DNA from 2 places in the Phyllobacterium sp. TAF24 genome. Region 1 is predicted to be linked to the other one. Evidence: predicted binding sites of a transcription regulator. Region 1 holds the regulator's gene; the other holds the start of a gene.
The links. Region 1 encodes PhoB, which activates phosphate uptake and scavenging genes when phosphate is short. Its sites were predicted from a motif close to TGTCATNNANCTGTCAT; they were not measured.

Region 1 (8,190 bases):
GAATCTCCTCGCCAATGGTGAAAGGATCATGCAAGTCCGGATGCATGAAGACGCGGCCCATAATGTTGGAAACCAGCACGCGCGCACCATTCTTGGCCAGAAACACGCCAGAACCTTTTCCGGCAGTGCCAAGCGGGAAATTGGCCGGGCGCAGGAACCGCTGCTCGCGCGCGGCGAAAACCAGGGCTTCCCGTTGGTCCCACACATGGTTTCCCGTGGTGACCACATCGGCCCCGGCATTGATCGTATCGTGGAAAATCTCTTCGGTGATGCCAAAACCACCGGCGGCATTTTCGCCATTGACGATGACAAAATCGAGTTTCAGATCGGAGATCAGTCCCGGCAATTGTTCGTAGACCGCTGTCCGGCCCGACCGTCCCACCATGTCACCAAGAAAGAGTAATCTCACGCCTATATCCTGAAAGAGAGGCCCGGTCGCTGCCGCAGCCTGAAATGATCGATTGGCTTTATCCGTCTAGCCGAAACGGCGCAACCCGCTTTCCGTCAGGATCGCCTCCAGCGGCACATCATGCGGCTCATCGGGAACGGTTTCAACCTGCTGGCAGTCGAATGCCACACCGACAAGGCGCGGGTTCACGCCTTTGGCCTGTAGACTGGCAATCGCCCTGTCATAATAGCCCGCACCATACCCAATGCGATGGCCCCGGATATCAAAAGCCGCCAGCGGCACCAGCATGACCGATGGGTCAAGCACCGCAGCATCTTCAGCTGGTCCTGATGTACCAAACCCGGTATCGATCATCGGTACATCCCGCACCAGTTCGCGAAAGAGGATCGTTTGCTTATCGATAATTGCGGGCAGGCAAAGCCGCGCACCGCGCTCGCGCAAACTGAAAAGCAGGGGACGCAAATCCACTTCCGAGCGAATTGGCCAGAAACCTGACACAATCGTTCCCGCATCAAGGGCAAGCACCGCCAAACCGAAATCGGCAATGCGCATCGAGGCTTCGCTGCGGAATTCTGGTGTCAGCGCATCCCGGCGGCCAAGGGCCTCCAGACGGAGTTTCTTCTTCAGCTCTTTGACGGGGGAATGGTGTTGCACTGGCTTGATTTCATGAGGCGCCAGCAACCGCCAGCTCGGGATGAAACAAAAGTGGCGTCCACACAACCGATGGAGAAGTCGATCCCGGGAACCTACAAAGTAGGTGGGTGCCGTGTGAAGAAGCCCACGGGCCTCCTCAGGGACAGCTCCCTAAGGGATTATTAAGGCCCCGGGGAATATGTCTCTCCTGTCGAGAAGCGCAGAACGCCGATTCCAATATAGGATGGATGGATGCATTGCACCAGTGCATGCCAAGCGATTTTCCACTGCTGACACAACTTGTCAGCTATCCGGTTGTTGGCCACGCTCTGGCGCGTTACGATTTGCCGGATAAGTGGGGGACACGCACCATGACAATTTCCATGTATCAGGCTTCCGTGCCGGTTTTCACGCGCTTGCTCGGCAATTGCGCGGCGTTCCTGCAAAAGGCCGAAACTTACGCATTGACACGTGACACCGATGCCTACCCCCTGTTGGAGCAGCGGTTGGCACCGGACATGTTTCCCCTGAAAATACAGGTGCAAATTCTGGCGGATGGCGTCCGGGGCTGTACGGCCCGGCTTGCCCGGCATGAATTGCCCGCGCCCGATGACTGGCGCTATGCGGTGTTCAATCGCGGTTATCATCAGGACTTTCACGAATCGGAGCAGAGTTTTGCCACGCTGACAGCCTATATCTCCGACACCGTTGACTACCTCCAGACAATCCGCCCCGATGAAATCGATGGAACGGAGGAATTGCCGGTGGAGGTAACGTGGCGCGGCAACACGCGGCATTTTCAAGGACTGCCTTTCCTGCGCGATTACGTGCTGCCGAACTTCTATTTTCACCTGACGATCAGCTACGCCATCCTGCGCATTGCAGGCGTTCCACTGGGCAAACAGGATTTTGAAGGTATGCCTGTTTATGAGAGTGTGCCGACGTTGGGATGAGGAGTATCCACACGCCTTTGCCCTGTTGTTTCGTGTTCGTGGTTCGTGGTTCGACAAGCTCACCATGAGGGAGAGGGGTGATGAAAGGGAGCCAAGTTCTGCAACCCTTGCGCTGCAATCTCTGCGATTAGCATTGCATCCACCCAAGCACCTCATGGTGAGCCTGTCGAACCACGCACGATGTTACTGCAACCACCCATTCTCAAAAAAATCACACCAACTTATCCAACACCATCTCACCTCGCTTATTCTGATGGTGTCCTTTCCGGCGGGAATGCTCCGGAAAACTTTCGAAGTCAGGAAAGGATCGGTGATTTCATCTGCGGTACTGACAATCCTGCAGATGAAAAGGTTTTATCTCTCAAGGATAAACCAGTCATCGAGGCGGGTGATCCGGGAGTTTTCTTGGTTGAAACAGGAAAGTTCCGGGGGAACGCACTGATTAGACTACCAATACCAAGACTTCCGCGTTCCCCTTTGGATCGCCCGTCTTTCCCACCTTTCAATAGCCAGACGCGAAAGCGGGCGTGGTGATGGGGGAGTGTGTTCCGTAACTGCAATGTTGGTGGATGCAATCACCCCCCTCTGTCCTGTCGGACATCTCCCCCACAAGGGGGGAGATCACATTGACATTTACGCCTTTGCACAACCGGAAATGTTTCAGATTGCGCAAAGGCAGTAGTGACAGCTGATCTCCCCCCTTGTGGGGGAGATGTCCGACAGGACAGAGGGGGGTGAGCGCCGCCGGTGCATGGTTCGTGGTCCGACTGCAAACCCATTGGCAAACAACGCCCCCGAACTACCACATTGCTCTCTCTTGCCCTCGCCGCGTCACATCCCTACTCTTTGCCCATCATGAAAGGGAATGCGATGCGGTTTGAAGGAACAGCGGCTTATGTGGCCGACAAGGATTTGATGGTGGCGGTCAATGCGGCGATTGCGCTGGAGCGCCCGTTGCTGGTCAAGGGCGAGCCCGGCACCGGCAAGACCGAGCTTGCCCGGCAGATCGCTGCGGCGCTTGATCTGGAATTGATCGAGTGGAATGTCAAATCCACCACCAAGGCGCAGCAAGGTCTCTACGAATATGATGCGGTCAGCCGTCTGCGTGATTCGCAGCTTGGTGATGCCAAATTCAACGATATCGCCAACTACATCAAACCGGGCAAGTTGTGGAATGCCTTCACGACCGACAAAAAAGTTGTGCTGCTGATCGACGAGATTGATAAGGCCGATATCGAGTTTCCCAATGACCTTTTGCAGGAACTCGACCGTAACGAATTCTATGTCTACGAGACGGGCGAAACAATCCGCGCCGCGCACCGGCCAATCGTCATCATTACTTCAAACAATGAGAAGGAATTGCCCGACGCTTTCCTGCGCCGCTGTTTCTTCCACTATATCCGCTTCCCCGATGTCGACACGCTGACCAGAATCATCGAAGTGCACTATCCCGGCATCAAGCAGAATCTGGTTCGCGCTGCCCTCACCCAATTCTACGAGATCCGCGATGTGCCGGGCTTGAAGAAGAAGCCGTCAACTTCCGAAGCGCTGGACTGGATCAGGCTTCTCGTTGCCGATGACATTGCGCCGGAGGATTTACGCGCTGATCCCAAGAACGCCTTGCCCAAACTGCACGGTGCATTGCTGAAGAACGAGCAGGACGTGCATCTGTTCGAACGGCTGGCCTTCATGGCAAGGCGGCAGGGCTAGATGACTATTATCATTCGCCCCGTCCAGAAAGCCGATGAACCCGAATGGCGCCGCCTCTGGACCGCTTACCTGACGTTCTACGAAACATCCGTAGCCGAAGACGTTTATCAGACGACATTCAAGCGGTTGCTTTCCGGCGGCGAGCATGAATATCGCGGCTTTCTCGCCGAGCTTGACGGCAAGCCTGTCGGTCTTGCGCACTACCTTTTTCATCGCCATTGCTGGACCATTGCCGACACCTGCTATCTGCAGGACCTTTACGCCGACCCGGAAATACGCGGTCAGGGCATTGGCCGCGCGCTGATCGAAGCTGTCCATATGGAGGCGACAAAGGTTGGCTCGCAATACGTCTATTGGACCACCGCCCATGACAACGAAACGGCCCGCAAACTTTATGACCGCATCGGTGAACTGACCCCATTCATTGAATATCTGAAAATGGTATAATCGCGTCATGTTCATTCCCTTCTTTCTCGAACTGAAAGCTGCAAAAATTCCCGTATCGCTGCGGGAATATCTGACATTGCTTGAAGGGTTGGATGCCGGGCTGGTGACCTATGATGTTGAGGGGTTCTATTATCTCGCCCGCTCGGCACTGGTAAAAGATGAGCGGCATATGGACCGCTTTGATCAGGTTTTCGGCCATGTCTTCAAGGGACTGGAATCCCTGACCGGCGAGAACGGTATCGACATTGCCAATCTCCCCGAGGAGTGGCTGCGGCGTCTTGCGGAAAAACATCTGACCGAAGAAGAGAAAAAGCTGATCGAGGCGCTTGGTGGTTTCGACAAGCTGATGGAAACATTGCGCCAGCGGCTGGAAGAGCAAAAGGGCCGGCATCAGGGCGGGTCAAAATGGATCGGCACCGCTGGCACCTCGCCGTTTGGCGCCTATGGCTATAATCCGGAAGGGGTGCGGATCGGTCAGGATGAGGGCCGCCATGGCCGCGCGGTGAAGGTGTGGGACAAGCGCGAATTCAAGAATTTCGATGACAGCGTGGAGCTTGGCACCCGCAATATCAAGGTTGCGCTGAAACGCCTGCGCCGCTGGGTGCGCGAGGGCGCGGATGATGAGCTTGATCTGTCAGGCACCATCAAATCAACCGCCGAGCACGGCTATCTCGATGTGCAGACCCGCCCGGAGCGGCGCAACCACGTCAAGCTGCTGATGTTTTTCGATGTCGGCGGTTCGATGGATGAGCACATCAAGATTGCCGAAGAACTATTCTCCGCCGTGCGCTCGGAATTCAAACACATGGAGTATTTTTATTTCCACAATTGCCTCTATGAAGGCGTTTGGAAAGACAATCGCCGCCGCCATGCGGAAAAGATTCCGACGCTTGATGTGATCCACAAATATGGACCTGACTACAAGGTGATCTTCGTCGGCGATGCCGCCATGGCGCCCTATGAGGTATCCCATCCAGGTGGGTCGGTCGAACACTGGAATGAGGAAGCCGGTGCAATCTGGCTCAGCCGCGTGCTCGATCACTGGAAAAATGCCGCCTGGCTCAACCCATCAAAAGAGCAGTACTGGGGCTATACCGCCTCAACCGCAATGGTCCGCAAGATTTTCGCAGATCGCATGTATCCGATGACCCTTGCGGGTATTGAACAGGCAACACGGGAGCTTTCGCGCAGGCATTAGGTTGTGAGCGGTGTGGTTCGTGGTTCGACAAAACAACCATGAGGGAGAGGGAGGATGCAAAGCTAATCGCAAAGGTTGCAGAACTTGACTCCCACACCTCACCCTCTCCGTCATCCTCGGGCTTGACCCGAGGACCCACGGCTAAGAAGCTCAAACGAACTTGGAGSTGGGCGCTATCATGTTCTGCAACCTTTGCGATTAGCTTTGCATCCTCCCTCTCCCTCATGGTTGTTTTGTCGAACCACGAACCACGCGCTATGCAGCTAATTTGCAACCATCAACCAAACGAATAACCGGCACCACGCACAGTGCGGATCGGATCGATCGAGCGGCCAATATTGATCGCCTTGCGCAGCCGTCCGACATGGACGTCAACAGTGCGATCATCCACATAAATGTCAGCACCCCAGACATTGTCCAGCAACTGACCGCGTGAGAAAACCCGGCCGGGGGACTGCATCAAAAATTCCAGCAGACGGAACTCGGTTGGACCAAGCTTCAACTCGCGCTCCTTGCGGAACACCCGGTGCTGCTCGCGATCAAGCTTCAGATCGCCAAAGCTCAGCACATGCGACAGGAGGCTGGGATTGACCCGGCGCAACATGGCCTTGATACGGGCGAGCAATTCCGGTGTCGAGAACGGCTTGACCATATAATCATCAGCACCCGTCGCCAGACCGCGAACCCGTTCGCTTTCTTCGCCGCGTGCTGTCAACATGATGATCGGCAGGATTTCCGTCTCGCGCCGTGCCCGCAGGCGGCGGCAAAGTTCGATGCCGGAAAGGCCCGGCAGCATCCAGTCGAGGATGAGCAGATCTGGCACTTTTTCACGCAGCGCAATTTCGGCCTCGTCGCCGCGTGCAATCGTCTCGACGACATAGCCTTCGGCTTCAAGATTGTACCGGAGAAGGACGCTCAGCGCTTCCTCGTCTTCGACAACTGTGATTTTGGGAGCTATCGCCATTGCTGGATTCCTGATTAAGGCTGTCTGGCTTCATCAACGATGATGCTGTGGGTCTGGTCTTCCTTGGGCCGTTCGGCTGGAAGCTGTGCACCCGTCACGATGTAGTAGACCGTTTCAGCAATATTCGTCGCATGGTCTCCGATGCGCTCGATATTCTTGGCGCAGAAGAGCAGGTGCGTGCAGGCAGAAATGTTGCGCGGATCTTCCATCATGTAAGTCAGAAGTTCGCGGAACAACGATGTGTAGAGCGCATCGATTTCGTCATCACGCTCGCGGACAATATTGACCTGCTGCACGGAACGCGTCGCATAGGCGTCGAGCACATCCTTGAGCTGTGTCAAAGCGAGTTCGGCGATGGTCTGCAGGCCGCGATAGACGGAAAGCGTCTGGCGCGTATCGGTGACGGCAACAACGCGCTTGGCGATGTTCTTGCCGAGATCGCCGACCCGTTCGAGATCGGACGAAATACGGATGGCGCCGATGATTTCACGCAGATCAATCGCCATGGGCTGGCGCTTGCCGATGATGGTGATGGCTTTCTCGTCAATCTCGCGCTGTCCAGCATCGAGAATGAGATCATCAGAAATAACGCGCTGGGCCAGCGCATTGTCTGAATTCACCATGGCTGTAACAGCCTGTTCGACCATGCGTTCCGCATGGCCGCCCATCTCGGCGATCTTGTGGGTCAGGAACTTCAGTTCGTCGTCATAGGAACGGACGGTATGCTGCGTCTCGGTCATTTTTTTATCCCTGTTTCCCGTGATTAGCCGAAGCGTCCGGTGATGTAGTCCTGCGTGCGCTTTTCCGTCGGATTGGTGAACATCATTTCCGTATCACCCACCTCGACAAGATTACCGAGATGGAACATGGCCGTGCGCTGCGAAACGCGGGCCGCCTGCTGCATCGAGTGGGTCACGATGACAATGGTGTAGTTCTGGCGCAACTCGTCAATGAGTTCTTCGACCTTCGCCGTAGCAATCGGATCAAGCGCCGAGCAGGGCTCATCCATCAGGATGACCTCAGGGCTGACCGCGATGGCGCGGGCGATGCACAGGCGCTGCTGCTGGCCGCCGGAAAGACCTGTGCCGGCTTCATGCAGGCGGTCCTTCACCTCGTCAAACAGGCTGGCGCGGCGCAGGCTCTTCTCAACGATCTCTTCAAGCTCCTGCCGGTTCTTGGCAAGGCCATGGATGCGTGGGCCATAGGCAACGTTTTCGAAGATGGACTTCGGAAACGGATTGGGCTTCTGGAACACCATGCCGACGCGGGCGCGCAGCTCAACCACGTCGATCTTCGGATTGTAGATATCCTCTTCATCGAGCATGATCTTGCCGCCGATCTTGCAGCCTTCAATCGTATCATTCATGCGGTTAAGCGAACGCAGGAAAGTGGACTTGCCGCAGCCGGATGGACCGATCAGCGCTGTGACCATCTTCTCGGGCACATCGAGGCTGACACCGAACAGGGCCTGCTTTTCACCATAATGAACGGTGACATCCTTGCCCTGCATTTTGATCGTATTGACCTGTGCACTCATTTTGTCGTTTACCGCTTTTTCGAGAGATCGTTCTGTCATCAGATTCATTGTTCGCTCCCGTTTTTACCAGCGACGCTCAAAGCGGCGACGCAGAATGATGGCTCCAATATTCATGACTGCGAGAAACAGAAGCAGCACGATGATAGCCCCTGAGGTGCGTTCCACAAAGGCGCGTTCCGCCTCGTTGGCCCACATATAAATCTGCACCGGCAGCGCAGTCGAAGGATCAAGCGGCGTAACCGGATAATTGGCAACGAAAGCCACCATACCGATCAGCAACAACGGCGCCGTTTCGCCCAGCGCATGGGCAAGGCCGATAATCGTGCCGGTCAGGATGCC
Region 2 (8,190 bases), on a different contig from region 1:
ACAATGACGCGGGCAGGAGCCTCGTAAATGCGGGCCTCCTCGCGCCAGTCAATCTCATGCGCTAGGGCAGGACGTACCAGTTCCCACGTTTCCATTGTTCGACGGGCCGTGGAAACAATAGCAAGATCAGGCAGCAGTCCTTCCTGCGCCATATATTCCGCCATCAACGGGCTCGCTTGCCTTCCACGCTCTGCAAGCGGACGGTCATGGTCATCAATACCATCTGGCCAGTCTGATTTGGCATGACGGAGAAGCATCAGTCGGAGCATCGGTGTGTTCCATTGCGGTCATATCAGCGGATCATATAACACGAATAGCATCGGAAGAGACTGATAACAGCGGATGCAGCGCGCACACCCGCTGTTTGTCAGATAGTTCTACTTGGACAGACCTGGCAGAGTTACCTGAAAGACCTGAAACATCGTGTCGACATCCGCGCCGCCGTCACCCTTATAACTTGCCCCGACTTGAAATCCGTCCTGCGTCAGGAAATCATTGTCGTTGGCGACGAACAGGAAATAATCATCCGGAAGTTTGGGATCAAGGACGCTCACAAGCGCCATGGCTTCCCATTTCTCAGACAGATTGTTCCGATCATTTGGTGCGCCGTTGTGCAGGCCAAACCGTGCCAAAGATGTGCTGTCATTGATATCGATAAAAGGTGTCAGGGTTGCCGCTGTCACTGACGGATCAAGAACACCCTTCGGCGCTACAGCCTTGTCGGCGTCGAAAGCACTACCGGCAATGTCAGTGGCTGCCGATGTGTCGACTAGAGTGATATTGCGATAGAGTGACGTGTCGCCTTCCATGCCGTAGCCATTGCCGCTATCACGCGCCAGCATCAGAAACGTCTTGTCTGAAAGCGCCACGATCTCGCTTTGCGCAGCAACGGCTTTCTTGCCCTTCGCATTGGTGAAAACCGGAAGCGGCACGACATATTCATGCACCAGTTTGAGATGAGCTGGATCAGCTGCGTCATAGACAAAGGCACGCGTGTTCTGACGTGTCGAGCTGGAATCACCGCCATCCTGTCTGGTGGCAGACTGAAGAACGGCGATCAGAAACTTGCCATCAGGTGTCAGAGCCATGCCCTCAAGGCCCTGATTGTTCTGGCGTCCGGTATCGGGATCTTTGGGGTCAGGAGCCTGCGCGCCGGGGCCGGGATTGTTGGAGGCGAAATTTGGCTTGCCGTGGCGTATGGGTACAAGGGCTGCGGGAGGCTGGGTCGCGGAAAGCAGGCGGCCATCCGCCGAAAAACGATAGATGTTTGGCCCGTATTCGTCACTGATAAACATGGAGCCATCCGCCAGCCGGATGATTGCTTCATTATCCAGCGCGATCTTGCCATTCTTGGCCTGTGGCAGGATGGGAAAGTCTCCCGTTGCGGCGCGAACATCGGTCTCAGGATCAAGCCCCGTCGTATCGCCGCCCTTGTCATCGACCAGCAACATCGTATCCGTGAGCTTGGCCTCTACAGCGGATTGCTGCCTGTCAGCGGATGGGGTTGCTCCGGGAGCAACCGGTGTGAACTGGATGGAAAGCGTATTGAGGCGCGGGCGGTAATCGGTGGTGCCGACCGAATTATAACCGCGATCCGGCAGAAGCAGCATTGTGCCCTTGTATGTGGCTCCATCGCGGCTCCAGGCTGCCGGGTCCATTGCCATACCGGAGCCGGAGCCAAAGGTTTCACCGAACTTGTCGCGCTGGCTGGCTGGAATTCTGCCCACACCAACCAGACCCTTGTTGACAAGGGTTGCAGTGCCAACCGTGATGGAATTATCGGCAAAGGCCGTCGCCGGTATCGCTGCCACAGATGCTAAAAGAATGGTGCCGAGCAGTCTCGACAGGATTGAACGCGAGGGACGCATGAAAATATCCTTTGAAAGATTGTTGCGAAGGGCGGCCCCGGGTTCGATTTTCGGAAGGTGCGTGCTGCCCTGGAATCGTTCAAAGAGACCTTCTACTCAGGTTTAGAACCGCAATGTAATACTGACATGACAGGCCATCACAACGCGTTACCCGTGCAAGCCACTCTTTTGTAAACTCATTTTGCTGGTATTCTGCTCTACCAAGATGACGCGCAGGCGCTAATATGGATCTGCGTAACGGCTAAAGGCAGGGGCTTTTTGATGGTAGCTTTGGTTCATGGGACTGAAGAGGGGACCGGCACCGATGCTGTTCCCGCGCTACCGGTTACGCCCGTTGAAATTGAACTGAAGCTGCGCGCACCCGCCGGGAAGCTGGATGAAATTCGGCAATCATCGGCCATCAGGCAGTTTGCCCGCAACAAGGGTGTCATCAGGCGTCTTGAGGCGACCTATTACGACACGCCGGATCATCAGCTGTTTAAGGCCGGATTGTCCCTGCGTGTCCGTCGCGAGGGCCGCCATTATATACAAACTGTCAAACGGGTAGCATCATCATCAGGTTCGTTGCGTCGCAACGAATGGGAAGTGCCGGTCGCGGGCATGGCTCTTGACCTCGCCGCATTGCCGATTGCTGAAATTGGCGGACCACTGGACGGGATGGTTGAAGCCGGGCTCATACCGGTCTTTATCACCCGGGTCAGACGCCACATCCTGATGCTTGATCAACAGGACACGCAGATCGAGGTGGCGCTTGACGAGGGTGATATTGTGTTTGGGCCTCACAGCCTGCCGCTATGCGAAGTCGAGCTTGAGTTGAAGCAGGGGAAAGTAGCTTCATTGTATCAGTTCGGCCTCGCTCTGATGGATGTTGTTCCCCTATGTCTGGAGACACAGACCAAATCCGCGCGTGGTTATGCCTTGGCGCAGGGTAACATCCCCCGGGCCGTCAAAGCAGCCTCATCCAATCTTGACCGGAGCGATACCGTTGATGAGGGTATCACCAAGCTTTTGTCCAATTGCCATGAACAGATCATTGCGAATTTATCGGCCGCTCAGGATGGTCGTGAACCGGAAGGTATTCACCAATTGCGTGTGGCGCTGCGCCGGCTGCGTGTGGCATTGCATTTCCTTTGCCACCATTTGAAGTCTCCTGTTCTGGAGGGCCTTGATGCCGAAGCCAAGCTTTTCGGACAGGCGCTTGGTCCAGCCCGCAATTGGGATGTTTTCATCGGGTCAACGCTTTCCGGGATTGAAGAAGCCAATATTCCGCATATCGATATGTCTGCATTGCGGGCGGCATGTAAGTTCTCGCACGATCAGGCTTATCACAATGCCCGAAACGTTCTGGCAGCACCCCGGACCAATCGCTTCCTCCTGTCGTTCGGGCTCATCATTGAACAGAAAAGCTGGCGAAACGACATTTCCAGCGAAGAGCTGAAAATACTCACCGAGCCATTGGGGCTATTTGCAACGCGTGTTCTGGACAGAATCGAACATCAGGTGCGCAAACGTGGCCGGGGCTTCCGCCATCTTCACCCGGATGAGCGTCACAAAGTGCGGCTGGGCTTGAAGAAGCTGCGATATGCCACCGAGTTTTTTCTGCCACTATATTCCCGCCGGGCATCGACGACGAAATATCTGAAGCGATTGTCGCAGTTGCAGGAGCTTCTGGGGGAGGCCAATGACATCAAGACCACCCATGAACTTCTGGCAGCGCTTGAACACGATACGCTTTCTCCGCAGGCAAATCGGGCCATGGGCGCAGTGATCGGCTGGCAGGGACACCTTCAGACGGTTGCACTAAAACGCTTGAACAGCCGATGGCTGGCATACAAGCGTACGCTGCCGTTCTGGTCGCCTAGATAGAGCTTGCTTGGATCAACTTCTGCATGGCCATGGCATTAACCGGTCTTCCGTAGAACCATCCCTGGCCACCGATTTCAGTTTTTAAGCCGGCAAAATAGTCCCGCTGCATCGCCGTCTCGATCCCCTCGACAATGATACTCAGTCCAAGGACGCGCGCCATTTCAATGATCTGAGGCACAATAGAGACCGTCACCGAGCCCGTACCGACTGTCTGTGTGAAGGATTTATCCATCTTGATACCATCGACATTCAGCTCACCCAGATAGGCCAGACTTGAATAGCCGGTACCAAAATCATCAATGTAAATCCTGTGACCGCGACTGCGAAGCAGGTGAATGGCATCCACTGCCGCAGCCGCATTTGCCGTTGATCGCTCTGTGATCTCAAGCCCCAATTGTTCGGTCTGGATATTCGCCCGTTTCAGGCGCTTCTCAAGCATCGGGACAAATTCCGGATCGATAAGATCGCTGGCGGATATGTTGACGTTGATACGGAAACGCCGATCCTTTTGGAGAAATGGACCCATATCGGCAAAAACCCGATCTATGACATACAGTGTCACGCGCCCGATGAGGCCCTCTTCTTCAGCGACCGGGATGAAAATGTCCGGAGAGATGGCCTCGCCATTGTCGATCCAGCGCACAAGCGCCTCTGCGCTGCGTGGCTCGTTGGATTGGATGTCGATGATGGGCTGGTATTCGACAGTCAGCGATTGCCGATCCAAAGCTTCAGTCAATCGGGCTCCGATGGATAGGCGCTTTCGCTGCAACAGCAGCATAATCACCCCAACAGCACCCCCGAGAGCACCGCCAAGCCCGATAATACTGGCTTCAATTGGAAAGGCAGATTCTTCAAGATCTCTCACCTTGGCATGCAAGGTAACGCAGGACCTGGCGTTGCAGACATTGCGAAAGACGATATCACCGTCTCGTCCGGCGCCTTCCGATAGTTTCTCCAGTTGTAATCCGAGATTCAGCGTGCCGAATATTCCAAGCGGGTTTTGATTGCCAGAAGGATTGAACATGATTCCAAAGGAATAGATTGGATCATTAAGGGCATCGAAAGCTGTTGGGTCCAGTACGACATTGGCGTTTTTCTTGCCGATGATCGGCGCTGTTGCGCTTGATATTGCCAGTGGCGTATTCGCATAGACGAGTATCCCATCATCCGTTTCGAGATCTGGCTTGGCGAGCGGACTGGGCGCTTTTGCTGGCCCGTATACCGCGGAGCAATGGAATGCCCCGTCTTTGACACGTCCAATATCCTTAAGATATTTTGTCTCGAACAGCATATTGCGGAGGTAGTCGACCTCCTCCTCTGAACAAAAGGGGTGTTCAGACCCGTTGGTTCTGGACAAGACAAGGTCCGCTTCATTGAAAACCTTCTCTGCCCGTTTCAATAGCTGATTTGATAAAGCCAGCATGTGTCCGCGGTCACTGCGGATAATGACGAGCCTTCCAATCCACGATCCAGCCCAGCAGCCCAAGAAGACAAGAATCACGACCAGAGTAATTTGCGGCGCAATTTTCCATTTAGACGGCCGTAATACTGACATTCGCGTGACCCCGCCTTCAATATAGTTTGGCAACTGTATCGCAGGCCGGATAACAAGTGGTAATGATCCGGAAATGCAGCAATAATCGTGGTAGCGGACGGAAAAGCTTGGTGTTCTGTCTCACAGTGCTTGTACCGCTATGAATTCTGCGCCGGGTTAGGCGAATACATCAGAAACGCATATGGGAACAAAATCGCTGCAAAGGCATTCTGCAGTATGAGTGAAGGAGTATTCCTGTGCCGCGTGCCAATTGGAAGGGGTTCCTGAAGATTGCCGAGCTTAGCTGCCCGGTTGCCCTTTATACTGCCGCCTCCACCTCGGATCGTATCGCCTTTCACACGTTGAACCGGGCAACGGGGCACCGTGTCCGCAGGCAATATGTCGATAGTGAAACCGGAAAACCTGTCGAGTCCGACGATCAAGTCAAAGGCTATGAAGTAGGCAGTGACGACTATGTTGTGCTGGAGCCCGATGAAGTGGCTTCGGCCGTTCCAACGAGTGACAAGACATTGTCGATTGAAGCCTTTGTCAAAACCGATGCCATAGACGACGTTTATATGGATAAGCCCTACTACCTGTCCCCATCGGAATCGTCGCGCAATGAAGTGTATGATCTTCTGCGCGAAGGGATGAAATCCACGCAGTCTGCGGCCTTGGCGCGTACAGTTTTGTTCCGGCGCATGCGCACAGTGCTCATTCAGGCGCATGCGAATGGACTGATCGCGACCACGCTCAATTTCGACTATGAAGTGCGTCCCGCAAAAGACGCGTTCAACAGCATCCCCGACATGAAAATCAGCGGTGAAATGCTGGATTTGGCCAAGCACATCATCGGTACAAAGCAGGGCACTTTCGATCCTGAGCGATACGATGATCGCTATGAGGCGGCGCTTGCGGATCTGGTCAAAGCAAAAATAGAGGGCAAGACGATCAAGGCGCCGAAACGTGCAAGTGACGAAAAAGTTGTGGATCTGATGCAGGCGCTTCGCGAGAGCGCAGGGATCAAGGACAAGAAAACCGGCGCCGGGGATAAAAAGAAACCGGTGAAGAAACCCGCAGCCTCCACACAAAAGAAGGCTGGCTGATCCATGGCGGTGTTGGAAACATACCGCCAGAAGCGCGATTTTGCGAAGACGCGTGAACCGAAGGGGTCCAAGGGAAAAAAGTCCGGAAACAGTTTTGTCATCCAGAAGCATGATGCCACCCGACTGCACTACGACTTGCGGCTCGAGATGGACGGCGTGATGAAAAGCTGGGCTGTTACGCGGGGTCCAAGTCTTGTCCCGACTGAGAAGCGTCTGGCCGTTCATGTGGAAGACCACCCGATCGAGTACAACGCTTTTGAGGGGACCATTCCTAAAGGCGAATATGGCGGCGGAACGGTTATAATCTGGGACCGGGGATACTGGATGCCTGTCGGCGATGCGGCGAAGGGATATCAAAAAGGTCATCTTGAGTTCGAACTGCACGGCGAAAAGCTCCACGGCCTCTGGCACCTTGTGCGTATGCAGCGCAAACCGCGGGAAAAGCGCGAGAATTGGCTGCTCATCAAGTCCGAAGATGATGCGGCGCGCGATGCGGGCGCGCCTGACATTCTGGAGGAGCGCCCGGAATCCGTCAAAACCGGACGGGTGATTGATGACGTTGCCGGGGAAGAGCCGGGTTGGTCGTCAAAAACGGGCAAGATTACCAAGAAAAAGCGAAACACTGCATCGCCGAAAGCGTCAGCTGCAAAGACCGATATTGATCTGGAGCCTTCGAAGCTGAAAGGGGTGACAAAAGGGCCACTGCCGCGCTTCATTGAGCCAACCTTGGCAACCCTGTCACCCAAGCCGCCTGCGGGCGAACAGTGGATCCACGAGATCAAATTTGATGGTTACAGGCTGCAGGCGCATATACAGGCGGGAAAGATCAAGCTTTTTACCCGAACCGGTCTGGATTGGACGGCAAAGTTCGGCAAGGAACTGGCTTCAGCATTTCAGGCGCTGCCGATTGGAAATGGGCTTGTCGATGGTGAACTCATTGTCGAAACCGCATCCGGCGCCTCGGATTTTTCTGCCTTGCAGGAAGCGCTGAGTGCGAATGACACCAGCCGTTTTCATTTCTATGCGTTCGATCTGCTTTATCTTGATGGCTATGATCTGAGAGCCGCACCGTTGATTGAACGAAAATCGCTTTTGCAGCGGGTTATCGGATCAGACGGAGGCTTGATCAGGTATAGCGATCACTTTGAAGAGGACGGTAATCTTGTCCTGTCCCATTCCTGCCGTCTTGGGCTGGAAGGTATCGTATCCAAACAACGCGATGCGCCCTATCGATCGGGCCGGGGCAAGACGTGGATCAAATCAAAGTGCTCGTTGCGGCAGGAATTCGTCATTGCCGCTTACATGCCGTCATCCACATCGCGCAAGGCAATCGGCTCGCTGGTTCTTGGCGTCTATGCAAAGGGTAAGCTCCAACATGTGGGACGCGTTGGAACCGGTTTTACCGCAAGTTCGGCGGAAGAGCTGTTTCATAAACTCAGTGGGCTGCGCATTCAGGAAAGTCCATTTGCTGAAAAGCTGAATGCCGTCGAGAGCAGGAACATTCGGTATATCAGGCCAGAGCTTGTGGCCGAAGTTGAGTTTCGCGGATGGACGGCTGACGGAAGCCTGCGCCATGCCTCATTTCGCGGATTACGGGAAGACAAGGTAGCAACGGAAGTCGTCAGGGAAACGCGCAAAATGTCTGCCACACCCAAACAACCGAAACGGACGGTTCAACTCACGCATCCCGATCGAATCTACTGGCCGGATGCAGGTGTCACGAAGGAGGGCCTTGCCGATTACTACACAGAGATATGGCACTATATCGAACCATTTATCGTAGGCAGGCCACTGGCATTGTTACGCGGCCCTTCCG

Region 2: a site for PhoB is predicted at 1,984-2,000, ahead of AB4Y96_RS21145 (esterase-like activity of phytase family protein). Genes of this name have one in related genera too.

The regions. Positions count from the first base shown of each region.
Region 1 covers NZ_JBFRDN010000002.1:31,286-39,475, forward strand. The annotation lists gene AB4Y96_RS01920 (TIGR00282 family metallophosphoesterase) at 1-409, opposite strand, end outside; gene AB4Y96_RS01925 (5-formyltetrahydrofolate cyclo-ligase) at 476-1,063, opposite strand; RNA gene ssrS (6S RNA) at 1,116-1,272, opposite strand; gene AB4Y96_RS01935 (DUF1993 domain-containing protein) at 1,312-1,995, shown strand; gene AB4Y96_RS01940 (AAA family ATPase) at 2,866-3,705, shown strand; gene AB4Y96_RS01945 (GNAT family N-acetyltransferase) at 3,706-4,152, shown strand; gene AB4Y96_RS01950 (vWA domain-containing protein) at 4,160-5,350, shown strand; gene phoB (phosphate regulon transcriptional regulator PhoB) at 5,628-6,314, opposite strand; gene phoU (phosphate signaling complex protein PhoU) at 6,329-7,054, opposite strand; gene pstB (phosphate ABC transporter ATP-binding protein PstB) at 7,078-7,851, opposite strand; gene pstA (phosphate ABC transporter permease PstA) at 7,915-8,190, opposite strand, start outside.
Region 2 covers NZ_JBFRDN010000030.1:9,657-17,846, forward strand. The annotation lists gene AB4Y96_RS21140 (SixA phosphatase family protein) at 1-269, opposite strand, end outside; gene AB4Y96_RS21145 (esterase-like activity of phytase family protein) at 378-1,868, opposite strand; gene AB4Y96_RS21150 (CYTH and CHAD domain-containing protein) at 2,130-3,734, shown strand; gene AB4Y96_RS21155 (EAL domain-containing protein) at 3,727-5,289, opposite strand; gene ku (non-homologous end joining protein Ku) at 5,520-6,374, shown strand; gene ligD (DNA ligase D) at 6,378-8,190, shown strand, end outside.